2 regions of the Micromonospora sp. LOL_025 genome follow, and region 1 is predicted to be linked to the other one. Evidence: riboswitches for the same ligand, from Rfam matches in the RefSeq annotation. Region 1 holds a riboswitch; the other holds the start of a gene.

Region 1 (3,796 bases):
CGCGGGTACGTGCTGCTGCGCGAGCGCGACGTGCACGCCGTGGCCGCCGAGCGGGTGGAGAACGACTCCACCGGCCTCTACCTCTGAGCCCACCCCCGCCCCACCCGCCCGGATGAGGGCGCGGGTGCCGTTTGCGTCGCTCCCCGCCGGGAAGCCAGCCGCATCACCGGCCCTGGGGAGGGACGCGATGCCGGTACTAGTGAAGAAGATTCTGCTCTGGGGGAGCGTCGCGTTCCTGATCTACTTCATGGCCTTCCGGCCGGAGGGCGCGGCGGAGATGTTCAAGGCGATCGGGGCGGGCCTGATGGCGATGGCGCAGGGCCTCGGTGACTTCCTCACCAGCCTGATGACCTGACGACAGGGCCGACCATCACGGGCGGCCCCGGTCCCGGGGTCGGGGGGCGGCCGGCGTACGCGCGTCAGTGGTGGCCGGGGGGCCACGGCGCCGGCGGCTGCTGGCCGTACCAGCCGGGCGGGCCGAAGCCGGCCGGGTGCGCCGGGGGCGGCGGCGGGACGAGCACCACCGGGATCGGCACGACGGGCTCGTCCGGCGCCTCGACCGACCGCTGCGTGCCGTCCGGGAACCGCAGGTGGTAGCGGTGCCCGTCCCAGATCCCCACCGGCACCTGCGGGTCCCGGCCCACGAAGAACGACCGGTACGCGCCGATCGCCTCCAGCAGTTCCCGTTCCTCCCGCGCGGTCCGCTCCCGGTCCACCGGGCGGCGGTCCAGGCCGCGCAGCGCGCCGTCGCGCAGCAGCGCCAGCCGGGTCGCCGCGAACTGGTAGCCGCGCATCGCCTTCAACCCGCCGTCGCCGGCCACCCGCTTGGCCCACACCCGGGCCGCGTGCCGCCGTCCCAGGCTGCTCAGCGCCGCCACCTCCGGCGGGGTGAGCCAGCCCGCCCGGACGTAGTCGGGCAGGGTCCGCTCGGTGAGCCGCCCCTCCCAGGCCCGTAGCCACACGGCGAGCCCGACCATGCCGAAGAAGACCGGCACCATCACGCCGATGAAGCCGTACAGCATGATCAGCGTCTCGCCGGTGGCCTGGGTGAGCGTCGGCAGCAGGTTCCAGAGCCCGTGCAGCATCATCGCCAGGAGCAGGCCGGCGAGCGGCGCGAGCACCCGCACCCACCGGCTGGCGGCGCGCGCGGCGATACCCAGTCCCACCCCCGTCATGGAGGTGAACAGCGGGTGGGCGAAGCCGAAGAGCAGGATCCGGACGATGAAGATGGCGATGACCTGCTGGGTGCCGGTCGCCGGCCCGTACCGCTCCACGCCGGTGGCGTAGCCGTAGCCGCCCAGGTAGAGGATGTTCTCCACCATGGCGAACCCGATCGCGGAGAGCCCGCAGTAGACCAGGGCGTCGGTGATCCCGGAGAACTCGCGGCGGCGGAAGATCAGCAGCAGGATCGGCCCGAGGGCCTTGGTCAGCTCCTCGATGAACGGCGCGACCAGCACCGCGGTCAGCGCGGTCGGCAGCCCCCAGTCCTCGAACAGCCCGGCGGAGAACTCGTTGACGGTCAGCGAGGCAGCGGTGGAGACGAACGCGCCCCAGGCGAAGCAGAAGACCAGGTACTTCAGGGGCTCCGGCTCGTAGCGGTCGAGCCAGAGGAAACAGCCCACCAGCACCGGAACCGGGAGGATCGCGGCGACCACGCCGATCAGCAGCGCCTCGACGCCCAGGTTCTCGCCCAGCGTGAAGACCATGAACAGCGCGCAGGCCGCGATGAACAGGACGGTGCCGGCCAGCACCAGGGCCCGACGCCACCCCAGCCGACGCAGCGGCATCCGGGGCCCGCCCCCGCCGGGCGACGGAACGGCGGGCGCGGTCGGCGACGGCGGCAGGGGTGCGCCGGGCGGGGTGTCGGCCATGCGGTCAGCGTAGCCATCCCCGGCCGCCTGGTCCGGCCGCATTCACCCGGCTATGCTGCCCGCAGGTCACGAGCGCCAGCGTCAAGCCCCGGCTTGCTGGCCGGCAACCCTCGTCGAGTTCGCGGTGGGGTGCCCCGGGTGATGACCGGGCCCGGCCCGATCCGCGTGCCGGGCAAGCGCGGACCCCGCCCGCTGTGCGCCCACCCGGGGTCCCTGGACCCGGAGGTCGGCCATGACCGTCACCCTCGTACCCCCGCCCGCGCCCGCGCCGCAGCCGCCCGCCGTCGCCGCCCCGCTCGACGTGCTCGGCGTACCCGGCCAGGTGAACCTCGACTACGCGGCCACCGCGCCCTGCGCGCGGGCCGCGGCTGACGCGGTGGCCGAGCTGCTGCCCTGGTACGCCAGCGTGCACCGCGGCGCCGGGGCGCTGTCGCGGCGCTGCACCCTCGCCTACGAGCGCGCCCGGCAGACGGTCGGCGACTTCCTCGGCGCCCGTGCCGACGACCACGTGGTCTTCACCCGCAACACCACCGACGCGTTGAACCTGCTGGCCCGGGCGTTGCCCGCCGGCACGACGGTGGTCACCTTCGGCGGGGAGCACCACGCCAACCTGTTGCCCTGGCCGCGGGGCTCGGTCCGGCTGCCGGTGCCGGAGGATCCCGCCGGGGCGGTCCGCGCGCTGGACGCCGCGCTCGGCGAGCTGCGCAGGCCGGACGCGAGGGGCGGTTCGGGGCCCGCCCGCCCCGGCGCCGGGCAGGGCCCGCCCGTGCTGGTCGCGGTGACCGCCGCGAGCAACGTGACCGGCGAACGCTGGCCGGTGGCCGAGCTGGCCCTGGTGGCCCGGCGGCACGGGGCCCGGATCGCGGTGGACGCCGCGCAGCTCGCCCCGCACGCGCCGGTGGACGTCGCCGCCCTCGACGTCGACTACCTCGTGCTCTCCGGCCACAAGCTGTACGCGCCGTTCGGCGCGGGGGTGCTCGTCGGGCGGGCGGACTGGCTGGACGCCGCGCCGCCGTACCTGGCCGGCGGGGGCGCCACCAGCCACGTCGGGGCGGCCACCCACGACGTACGGTGGGCGACCGGCCCGACCCGGCACGAGGCGGGCACGCCGAACCTGCTCGGCGCGGTCGCCCTGGCGGCGGTCTGCGCCGCGCTGGCCGACGCCGACCGGGCCGCCCTGCACGACGCCGAGCAGGCTCTGCTGACCCGGCTGCGCGAGGGCATCGCGGCCCTGCCGCACGTGCTGGAGCTGCGCATGTTCGGGCCAGCGGCGCCCCGGGTGGGGATCGTGTCGTTCGTGGTGGCCGGCCGGGACTCCGCGGAGGTGGCGGCGGAACTGGCGGCGACGTACGGCATCGGGGTGCGCGACGGCCTCTTCTGCGCCCACCCGCTGGCCCGGCGACTGCTCGACGAGGCGGCCGCCCGCAGCGGCCGGCGCGACCTGCCGCCGACCGCCCTGCGCGCCAGCATCGGCCTGGGCAGCACGGCCGGGCACGTGGACCGGCTGCTCGTCGCCCTCGCCGCGTTGGCCTGACCGGCCCGCGCCCGTTTCCTCGTACCGGAGCCGGCGGGGCGACCGGCTCCGGTACGGGTCCCGCAGGCGGCGGCGGGTGCCCCGTCAGGCCTCCCCCACCGCCGGCGCGCGGTCGCGGGTGCGCTGGATCAGCACCACACACGCCAGCACGGCCACCGCCGCCGCGATCGAGGCGGGGGTGACGGCCTCGCCGAGCAGCAGCGCCGACCAGAGCAGGGTGAGCACCGGCTGGGCGAGCTGGATCTGGCCGACCTGCGCGATGCCGCCCCGGGCCAGGCCCGCGTACCAGGCGAAGAAGCCCAGGAACATGGAGACCACGGTGAGGTAGCCGAACGCCGACCAGGCGACGGGGTCGGCGCGCGGAGGAGCCGCCACGGCGGCGGCGACCATG
Region 2 (3,796 bases), on a different contig from region 1:
GAGCCTGCGGATCCGGCGCAGCGCGAGGGTGACGTTGCGCAGCACGCTCATGTGCGGGAAGAGGTTGAACTGCTGGAAGACCATGCCGATCCGCTGCCGCAGGGCGTCCGGGTCGTCGCCGAGCACGCTGCGCCCGTCCAGCAGCACGTCGCCGCGGTCGGGCTCGATCAGGCGGTTGATCGTGCGCAGCAGGGTGGACTTGCCCGACCCGGAAGGGCCGATCACGCAGGCCGTCGCCCCGCGTGCGACGTCCAGGTCCACCCCGCGCAGCACCCGGTGCGCCCCGAAGGCCAGGTGCACGTCGCGGACGCTCAGGCTCACCGAGGTCGTGGTGTCGATGCTCATCGCTGGTTCCCTCCCGCGGCACCCGGCAGCGCCAGGTCGAGGTCGTCGTCGGCGTCACCCGGCGCGGTGGCCTGCCGGCCGTGCCGCAGCCGCCGGTCGATCCAGTTGACGGCGTGCGTCAGCGGGACCGTCAGGGTCAGGTAGAACAGCCCGGCGAGCAGCAGCGCGGACTGGTTGCCGGTGTTCGCCGCGTAGTCCTGCCCGATCCGGAACAGCTCCCGCTGGCTGGCCAGCAGGCCGAGGAAGTAGACCAGGCTGGAGTCCTTGATGAGCGCGATCAGCTGGTTCACCCAGGCCGGCAGCACCCGCCGGATCCCCTGCGGGACGATCACCAGGCGCATCGCCTCGCCCCAGGACAGGCCCAGCGCCCGGGCCCCCTCCAGCTGCGCGGCCTCCACCGACTGGATGCCGGCGCGGAAGATCTCCCCGATGTAGGCCGCCGCGATCAGCGACAGCGCCAGGATGCCCAGGGGATACGGGTTGGGCCCCCACACCTGCATGCCCAGCGGCGCCAGGCCGACTCCGATGAGCAGGATCGTCGCCGCGGCGGGCAGGCCGCGGAACACGTCGGTGTAGACCCGCGCCGGCCACCGCAACCACCGGCTACGCGAGATGCCCGCGACGGCCAGCGCCATGCCGAGCACCGAGCCGAGCAGGGCGGCGGAGATCGCCAGGATCAGCGTGTTGGGCAGCCCCACCGTCAGCATCTCGGGCAGCGCCTCGCGCATGGAGTCTGCGTCGAAGAAGGTCTCCCACAGGGTGCTCAACCGATCCATCGTCGCTCCTACCGCCCCGCTCGCTCGTCGTCCGTACGTCTCAGGAGGTGGCCGAGGCCGACGGCACCGGTACCGCGCCGCTGCCCGGCCTGAAGTCGGCCGGGATCGGGCGGCCCGGGTAGTACTGGACCTGCAGGCGGCTCCACGTGCCGTCCGCGATCACCTCGTCGAGGCCCTTGTCCAGCGCCTCGCGCAGCTTGTCGTTGCCCTTGGCGAACGCGTACGCCGTGGGGGCCGGGCTGAGCAGCTTGGCCGCCACGGTGATCTTGCCGCCGCTGTCGGCGGCCGACTTGTCGCCGATCTCGGCGGGGGCGATCCAGGCGTCGGCCGTGCCGGCCCTGAGCTGGTTGATTGCGCCGTTGTAGTCGGGCACCCGGACCGGGTCGAGCCCTTCGCCGGTGGCGTAGTCGTCCTGGACGGTGCCCTGCACGACCACGACCCGCTTGCCGGCGAGCTGGTCGAAGCCGGTGATCGACGAGCCGGCCGGCACGTCGAGTCCGAAGTGGCCGAAGTCGTAGCCGTTGCCGAAGTCGACGGTCTTCTTCCGCGCCTCGGTGATCGTGATCGAGGAGCTGCCGACGTCGAACTTGCGGTTGTTGACCTGGGAGAGCAGAGCGGAGAAGTCCGTGCCGACGAACTCCACCTTCAGGCCGACCTTCGCGGCGACCGCGGTGAGCAGGTCGTTGTCGAAGCCGGTGAACCTGCCGTCCTTGAGGTAGACGTTCGGCGGGGCGTCGGTGAGCGTGCCGGCGCGCAGCACGCCCGGCTGGAGCAGGCCGTACGGGTTGTCGGCCGCGCCGGCCGCGTCGTCGCCGCAGGCGGTCAGGGCGGTGGCGGCGAGGACGGCGGCCACGCCGAGGGCGGCGGCCCGGGTGAGGGAGGAAAGGATTCGCACAGGTGTCTCCGAACGAGGTGTTCCGGCGGCGGGCACGGGCGTGCGTCGCCGACGGTGCGCCCGGTGGGCGTACCGCTGGGATGGGTCGTGGAAAGAAGGGGTGGCGCGGCTAGCGCGCGTCGCCGGGGCGACAGGAGGTGACGCAGACCCGCATCATGTCGATGTGGCGGCGCCGGGTCAGTGCCGGCGACGTCGGGGCCACGGCGGGGACCGCCGGTGGGGCGCAGCTGCGGAAGGACATGGCTCTCCTCGGTCGGTGCCGACCTGGGAACCAGGCCGCGCTTGCACCGGAGCCGCTCCGGTGCCTGGTCCTCACCCGGGGCACCCCTGCGCGGACGAGGGTTGCCGGCCAGCGAGCCGGGGCTTGACGCTGGCGCTCATGACCTGCCGACGAGGCTAGCAGCCCGCCACCGTGGGCCGTCCAGCCGCTATGACCACCCTCACGCGTGCTCCAGCCGGGCCCCGCTCACTCCTCGATCGCCCCGCCGACCTGCCGCAGGTGCTGCCGGAAGGTGTGGGCGGGGTCGACGGCGCGGCGGGCCAGGTAGTCGGCGAAGCCGGTCTGCTCCCGCAGCGTCTCCCCGGCGCGGATCCGCCGCGCCTGGACCCGCTCGACGGTCCCGATGCGCTCCGCCGCCGCGAACAGCTCGGGGGCCCGGCCGGCGGGCAGGAACAGCACCCCGTCGTCGTCGGCGACGACGAGGTCGTCGGCGGTCACCAGGTGCGGCCCGACCCGGGCGCTGGTGAGCGTCTCCGGCTCCCGCGGGTCGAGGCGGGCCGGGCCCGCCGGGAGGCTGCCGTAGCTGAAGACGGGCAGGCCGATCTCCACCAGCTCCGGCGTGTCCCGGTGCAGGCCCCAGACGACGAGGCCGGCGATCCCGGCCGCGACGCCCTCCAGCACCGCCAGGTCCCCGACGCACGCCTCGTCGCTCCGGCCGCCGTTGTCGATGACGAGGACGTCACCGGGGGCGGCGTTGCCGTACGCCTCCAGGAACACGTCCACGCTGCCGTGGTGGCGCACCGGCAGCGCCCGGCCCACGAGGCGGTGACCGGGGACGACCGCCCGGATCCCGGCCGGCGCCGCGCGCGGGGGCGCGCTGAGGCGTACGCAGGCGTCGGCGATCAGCGGCGTGGACAGGTCGGCGAAGCGCTCCCGCATGACGTCCTCCCGGCGGTGCGGCAAGTCGTGGGCCGTCATCGTAGGGAGCACGGGTGGTGCGGCGGCGAGGTCCAATCCGGTCCCGCTGGCTCGGCCTAGACTGTCCACGTGATCCCGCTCGAAGCCGTCGCCGCCGCCTACGGCCGCTGGATCACCCCGGTCCTGCCGTTGTACGGCAACGACCACGAACGCTCCGACTTCGCTCCCTGACCGGCCCGGCGCCCCGCCGCCCTCCGGTCCACCTCCGCCACGATCCGGGAGCGATCCGTCATGCCCACGCCCGATGGCACCGAACTCGTACCGCCCGCCGGCCGTCCACCGACCAACCGACCCACCGACCCCGACCCCACCGACCCCACCGACACCTCGGCCCTCGCCGTGCTGCGGGCGCCGCAGACCGCCCGGGTCCTGGCGGCCAGCCTGCTCGGCCGGATTCCGCTGGGCGCGGCCCCGTTGGCCCTGCTGGTCTTCGCCCGCGAGACGATGACGCTGACCGTCGCGGCCCTGCTGGTCGGCGCGTTCACCGCCGGCACCGCCGTGGGCCAGCCGATGCTCGCCCGGCTGGCGCAGCGCTGGCGGCAGCCGCCGGTGCTGTGGCTGGCCGTGACGGCGTCGACGGTC

The links. Region 1 has a riboswitch for S-adenosylmethionine ahead of ACFHW0_RS13540 (aminotransferase class V-fold PLP-dependent enzyme). Riboswitches for the same ligand answer to the same signal wherever they lie in the genome.
Region 2: another riboswitch for S-adenosylmethionine. It lies ahead of ACFHW0_RS19130 (ABC transporter substrate-binding protein); the one in region 1 lies ahead of ACFHW0_RS13540 (aminotransferase class V-fold PLP-dependent enzyme).

Annotation. Positions count from the first base shown of each region.
Region 1 covers NZ_JBHMIR010000008.1:122,747-126,542, forward strand. Annotated here, with positions in the region: gene ACFHW0_RS13525 (GroES family chaperonin) at 1-87, shown strand, start outside; gene ACFHW0_RS13530 (hypothetical protein) at 188-355, shown strand; gene ACFHW0_RS13535 (PrsW family intramembrane metalloprotease) at 420-1,913, opposite strand; SAM riboswitch class IV at 1,936-2,056, shown strand; gene ACFHW0_RS13540 (aminotransferase class V-fold PLP-dependent enzyme) at 2,104-3,405, shown strand; gene ACFHW0_RS13545 (DMT family transporter) at 3,490-3,796, opposite strand, start outside.
Region 2 covers NZ_JBHMIR010000015.1:42,681-46,476, forward strand. Annotated here, with positions in the region: gene ACFHW0_RS19120 (amino acid ABC transporter ATP-binding protein) at 1-345, opposite strand, end outside; gene ACFHW0_RS19125 (amino acid ABC transporter permease) at 342-1,121, opposite strand; gene ACFHW0_RS19130 (ABC transporter substrate-binding protein) at 1,162-2,016, opposite strand; SAM riboswitch class IV at 2,290-2,401, opposite strand; gene ACFHW0_RS19135 (RraA family protein) at 2,483-3,214, opposite strand; gene ACFHW0_RS19140 (MFS transporter) at 3,446-3,796, shown strand, end outside.